2 regions of the Aureimonas phyllosphaerae genome follow, and region 2 is predicted to be linked to the other one. Evidence: predicted binding sites of a transcription regulator. Region 2 holds the regulator's gene; the other holds the start of a gene.

Region 1 (3,203 bases), 1.2 Mb from region 2:
ATCGAAGGGCTGCTCGACCACCGCCTCGACGCCGAGGAGGCCGAAGAGCCGGGCCTTCAAGGGCGCGGGGGTCAGGCGCTGCACCGGATGCTGCGGCCGGAACACGGTGCGCGGATGCGGCTCGAAGGTGAGCGCGAGGCGCGGCGCGCCGGTCTCGGCGGCGAGCGCCGCGAGCGTCTCGACCACCGCCTGGTGGCCGCGATGGACGCCGTCGAAATTGCCGATCGCGACGACCCCGCCGCGAAGCTCGCGCGGCAGCGCCGCCGCACCCGGAATGCGCTGGGCCGGCCCCGTCATCGGAGCGCGGGCATCACGTAGCGGGCATGGACGCCCCGCGCCAGAAGCTCGGCCGACAGGAGAACGGGATCGCCGATCACCTCGGCCAGTTCGTCGCGGTGGATGCCGTGCGAGATGAAGAGGCAGTCGGCGCCATGGTTCACCGCGCCGAGGACGTCAGTCATCAAGCCATCGCCGATGCACAGGACACGCGCCCCCTCCCCCACGACGCGGCGGGCGACGTCATAGATCGGGGCATGCGGCTTGCCGGCGAGGTGAACCGTGCCGCCGATCGAGGCGTAGACGGCCGCGACGGCCCCGGCGCAGGGGATCAGCTGGTCGCCGATATGGACCACGAGGTCCGGGTTGGCGCAGATCATCGGCAGGCCGCGGCCGGCGCAGCGCTCCAGGAGCGGGCGATAGGTCTCGGGATCTTCCGTGCGGTCGTCGAAGAGGCCGGTGCAGACGATCGCCTCGGCGCCTGTCTCGTCCTCCAGCTGCAGGCCGAGCCCGTCGAAGATGTCGAGGTCGCGCTCAGGGCCGATATGGAGCACGCGGCGCGAACCCGCCTCGATCAGCGCCCGCGTCGCGTCGCCCGAGGTGACGATCGCGTCGAAGCTGTCGCGCGTGACGCCGAGCGCCGCGATCTGGCGCTCGACGCCGCCGGCAAGACGCGGCGAGTTGGTGAGGAGCACGACCCTCTTGCCGGCGCGGCGCGCGCCTGCCAGCGCCGAGACCGCCGCCGCGTGGCTCGCCACCCCGTCGTGGACGACGCCCCAGACGTCGCAGAACAGGGCGTCGTAGCCCGCCAGCACCTCGTCGAGGCTGCGGATCGCGCGCATCGCGCCCTCGGTCATCGGGTGGCTCCGGCTCATGTCCATCGAAGGCCCCCGCGATATCGGAGCGCGGGGGGCGGGGTCAAGCAAGCGGCGGTCTTCCGCGACCTTGTGCGAAGCTGGCGGCACCCTTGACACAGGCGGGGCCGATCTCCTATCTCCCCACTCGTTAGCACTCGCCCACGTCGAGTGCCAGAGATCGGAACGGGTGCGCTCCGGCGGCCCGTTTCTTGTATCAAGCCTTTTGAGAAGGTTCGACTGAGATGGCCAATGTGAACTTCCGCCCCCTGCATGACCGCGTCGTCGTGCGGCGCGTCGAGTCCGAATCGAAGACCGCCGGCGGGATCATCATTCCGGACACCGCCAAGGAGAAGCCGCAGGAAGGCGAAATCGTGGCGGTCGGCGCCGGCGCGCGCGACGAGACCGGCAAGGTCAACCCGCTCGAGGTCAAGGCCGGCGACCGCATCCTGTTCGGCAAGTGGTCGGGCACCGAGATCAAGCTCGGCGGCGAGGACCTCCTGATCATGAAGGAATCCGACATCCTCGGGATCGTCGGCTGACCTCGTCGCCCCAACACATCCTTTCTTTTGAAACGGCGCGAGGCTTCATGAGCCGCGCCGAGGAGACAAGACCATGGCAGCCAAGGACGTAAAGTTCGGTCGTGATGCCCGCGAGCGCATGCTGCGCGGCGTTGACATTCTCGCCGATGCGGTGAAGGTCACGCTCGGCCCCAAGGGCCGCAACGTCGTGATCGACAAGTCGTTCGGCGCTCCGCGGATCACCAAGGACGGCGTGTCCGTCGCCAAGGAGATCGAGCTGGAGGACAAGTTCGAGAACATGGGCGCCCAGATGGTGCGCGAAGTGGCCTCGAAGACCAACGACAAGGCCGGTGACGGCACCACCACCGCGACGGTTCTCGCCCAGGCGATCGTCCGTGAGGGCGCCAAGGCGGTGGCCGCCGGCATGAACCCGATGGACGTCAAGCGCGGCATCGACCAGGCCGTCGCCAAGGTCGTCGAGACGCTCGTCTCCTCGGCCCGCAAGATCGAGACCTCCGACGAGGTCGCCCAGGTCGGCACCATCTCGGCCAACGGCGAGAAGGAAATCGGCCAGATGATCGCCTCGGCGATGCAGAAGGTCGGCAACGAGGGCGTCATCACCGTCGAGGAAGCCAAGACCGCCGAGACCGAGCTCGAGGTCGTCGAGGGCATGCAGTTCGACCGCGGCTACCTCTCGCCGTACTTCGTGACCAACGCCGAGAAGATGGTGGCCGACCTCGAGGACGCCTACATCCTCCTGCACGAGAAGAAGCTCTCCAACCTCCAGGCGATGCTCCCGGTCCTCGAGGCCGTCGTGCAGTCGTCGCGTCCGCTCGTCATCATCGCCGAGGACGTCGAGGGCGAGGCGCTCGCCACGCTCGTCGTCAACAAGCTGCGTGGCGGCCTGAAGATCGCCGCCGTCAAGGCGCCGGGCTTCGGCGATCGCCGCAAGGCGATGCTCGAGGACATCGCGATCCTCACCGGCGGTCAGGTCATCTCCGAAGACCTCGGCATCAAGCTCGAGAACGTCACGCTCGACATGCTCGGCCGCGCCAAGAAGGTCTCCATCACCAAGGAGAACACCACGATCGTCGACGGCAACGGTGAAGCCGACGGCATCAAGGCCCGCGTCTCGCAGATCAAGCAGCAGATCGAGGAGACCACGTCGGACTACGACCGCGAGAAGCTCCAGGAGCGCCTGGCCAAGCTCGCGGGCGGCGTTGCGGTGATCCGCGTCGGCGGCTCGACCGAGGTCGAGGTCAAGGAGAAGAAGGACCGCGTCGACGACGCGCTCAACGCGACCCGCGCGGCCGTGGAAGAGGGCATCGTTCCGGGCGGCGGCGTGGCGCTCCTGCGCGCTTCGAACGCCGTGGACCTCAAGGGCGAGAACGCCGACCAGGACGCCGGCATCGCCATCGTACGCAAGGCGCTCCAGGCCCCGATCCGTCAGATCGTCCAGAACGCCGGTGGCGAGGGCTCGATCGTGGTCGGCAAGATCCTCGACAACTCGTCGCTGACCTACGGCTACAACGCCCAGACCAGCGAGTACGGC
Region 2 (3,203 bases):
GTCCGACAGGGCGACGAAGGCGCCGGTGATGGCGGCCGTGCGCGTGCCGCCGTCGGCCTGAATCACGTCGCAGTCGACGGTGATCTGGCGCTCGCCGAGCGCCTGAAGGTTGACGACGGCGCGGAGCGAGCGGCCGATCAGGCGCTGGATCTCCTGCGTGCGGCCGGACTGCTTGCCGGCGGCCGCCTCGCGGCGCATGCGCTCGCCCGTGGCGCGCGGCAGCATGCCATATTCGGCCGTGACCCAGCCCTTGCCGGTGTTCTTCAGCCAGCCGGGGACGCGCTCCTCGAGGCTGGCGGCGCAGAGCACGTGCGTATCGCCGAACTTGACGAGGCAGGAGCCCTCGGCGTGGCGCGAGACGCCGCGCTCCAGCGAGACGGGCCGCAATTCGTCGTTCTGGCGTTTGGAAGGCCGCATGGAGTGTCCGCTCGGGCTGGGTAAGGTGTTGCGGTCTCCTTAACGCATACCATCGGCGACCGGAAGCGGCGGCGCCGATTATGCGCCGCCGGCCGCCGCGAGCACCCGTCAGCCCGCCCGTGCGGCGACCTCGGCGATCTCGCGCACGCACGTCTCGATCAGCCGCTCGCGCAGGGCGAGCGTCTGCCAGCCGTGGTCGCCGCCAGGATAGGACGTCAGCCGCGCCTCCGGCCAGACGGCATGGTAGCGCTCGGCATAGCGGAACGGCACCACCTCGTCGGCCTCGCCGTGATGGAGGAAGACGGGACCGCGATAGGCCGAGAGGCCCGCATAGGCGTCGTAGCCCTCCATGCCGCGCACGAAGGCGGGACCGATCGCCTGGCCGTTCACGTCGAACGGCTCGCCGGCGAGGATCGAACCATAGGGCCGACCCAGGATTTTGCCGTTCGCCACCTCGTCGACGCTCGCGGCGGCTGGGGCGAGGAGGGTGAGGCTCGCGATCGTGTCGGGCCGGCGGCCGGCGAGCGTCGCCGATTCCATCCCGCCCAGCGAATGGCCGACCAGGTGCACCGGAGGGGGCGCGAGGTCGCACATGGCCGACAACTGCGCCAGTTCGTCCGGTACGTTCACGTCGAAGAAGCGGCCGTCGCTCTCGCCATGACCGGCGCGGTCGAAGCTCACGACGTCGAAGCCCTTGGCGGCCAGCGCCCGCGCCAGTTCGACGAACATGCGGTTGTTGCCCATCCGGTTGCTGGAAAAGCCGTGCGCCAGGAGGACGTGGCCGGCATGGCCGCCGGGGTAGCGTGTGCCGCGAAGCGTCAGGTCGCCGTGCTGGAGTTCGAGGGGTTCCATGGGGCTTCGCGTCCTGTCGGATTTCGGTCTCGTCTAGCTAGATCGGATCGCACCCGAGGCCACCGTCGCGGTCCCGCGCGTCCCGATCGGCAGGACGGTGCGCAGGTCCCCCGATTTCCCCGCGCCTGCGCCATCGCGGCGCTTGGCCGGGCCCACGCCGATCCATATATTCGGGACCGTCATGAAGTTCGGCCCCTCGCTCTCCCTCCCGCGTGATCCCCTGGATCGGCGCCTCGACCTCGGGCAGGCGCTCGACGAGCGCTCGCGCGAGATCTTTCGGCTGATCGTCGACAGCTATCTCGAATCGGGCGAGCCGGTCGGCTCGCGCAACCTGTCGCGCCTCCTGACCAACCAGCTTTCGCCCGCCTCGATCCGCAACGTCATGTCGGACCTCGAGGCGCTCGGCCTGATCTACGCGCCGCATGTCTCGGCGGGACGCCTGCCGACCGAGATCGGCCTGCGCTTCTTCGTCGACGCCTTCCTCGAAACCGGCGACCTGCCGGAGCGCGAGCGCCTTGAGATCGAGGAGCGCGTGCGGGCCGAAGGCGAGCGTCGTCCCGTCGACGCGCTTCTGACCGAGGCCTCGCAGCTTCTTTCCGGCCTGTCGCGCGGGGCGGGGATCGTGCTGGCCTCCAAGGCCGACATCCGGCTGAAGCACATCGAGTTCGTGCGCCTCGATGCGACGCGCGCGCTGGTCGTGCTCGTCGGCGAAAACGGCGAGGTCGAGAACCGCGTCCTCGAACTGACGCCCGGCATCACCGCCTCGCAGCTCGTGGAAGCCGCCAATTTCCTCAACGCACATGTCGTCGGGCGCACGCTCGGTGAGGCGCGCGCCCGCATCGCCGCCTTGAAGGACGACACCGCCCGCGCGCTCGACCGCCTGTCGCAGGAACTCGTCGAGGCGGGGCTCGCCGTGTGGTCGGGCGAGGGTGCGGGCACGCCGTCCCGCCTCATCGTGCGCGGTCGCGCCAACCTTCTCGACAGCGTCACCGCGGCCCCCGACCTCGAACGCCTGCGCCACCTCTTCGACGATCTCGAATCGAAGAGCTCGATCATGGAGCTCATCGATCTCGCCGAAGCCGGCAACGGCGTGCGCATCTTCATCGGGTCGGAGAACAAGCTGTTCTCGATGTCGGGCTCGTCGCTGGTGATCGCGCCCTACAGCGACGGCGACGACCGGGTGATCGGCGCCGTCGGCGTGATCGGCCCGACGCGCCTCAACTATCGGCGCATCGTGCCGATGGTGGACTACACCGCCCGGCTCGTCTCGCGCCTTCTTTCGGGCACCGCGCCGCCCCGTCGGCCTTGATTTTCCGCCCGCCCCATTCGATATCCCGCACCGACCCATTCCCGGCCGCGACGGCCGTCGACCCATCGCGTCGACGGCGGGAACTGGCCCGATCTTCCCATGACGAAGGAGCGCCCTCTTCGATGACGAGCGACACCGACAAGACGGCAGGCGAACGCCAGGGCGAGGCGGCGACGACGGGCGGACAGGCCTTCTTCAAGGGCGGCGGCAGCGCCGGGGCGACCGCCGGCGACATGAACGCGCCGCACATCGAGACGCCGACGGGCGATGACGATACGGTCCCGACCTGGGGCGGCAACCACGCCACTGACGCCGACCGCGCCCGCGTCGCCGAACTCGAGACCGAGAATGCCGACGTCAAGGACCGCCTGCTGCGCCTTGCCGCCGACATGGAGAACCTGCGCCGGCGCACCGAGCGCGAGATCAAGGACGCGCGCCAGTTCGCGGTCGCCAACTTCGCCCGCGACATGCTCTCGGTGTCGGACAATCTCGACCGCGCCATCCAGGCCCTGCCGGCCGGGGCGCGAGAGAGCGGCGACGCCGGCTTCACCGCGCTCGTCGAGGGCGTCGAGATGACCGGCCGCTCCATGCTGTCGGCCATGGAGCGCCACGGCGTGAAGAAGCT

The links. Region 2 encodes HrcA, which represses chaperone genes, less so after heat shock. Its sites were predicted from a motif close to GTTAGCACTCNCNNNNNGNGAGTGCTAAC; they were not measured.
Region 1: a site for HrcA is predicted at 1,281-1,309, ahead of groES (co-chaperone GroES). Genes of this name have one in related genera too.

The regions. Positions count from the first base shown of each region.
Region 1 is NZ_CP181348.1:426,378-429,580, forward strand. Features, by position in the region: gene ACLNGM_RS01915 (bifunctional riboflavin kinase/FAD synthetase) at 1-297, opposite strand, end outside; gene ACLNGM_RS01920 (TIGR01459 family HAD-type hydrolase) at 294-1,133, opposite strand; gene groES (co-chaperone GroES) at 1,376-1,672, shown strand; gene groL (chaperonin GroEL) at 1,746-3,203, shown strand, end outside.
Region 2 is NZ_CP181348.1:1,595,343-1,598,545, forward strand. Features, by position in the region: gene rph (ribonuclease PH) at 1-417, opposite strand, end outside; gene ACLNGM_RS07445 (alpha/beta fold hydrolase) at 526-1,269, opposite strand; gene hrcA (heat-inducible transcriptional repressor HrcA) at 1,451-2,578, shown strand; gene grpE (nucleotide exchange factor GrpE) at 2,701-3,203, shown strand, end outside.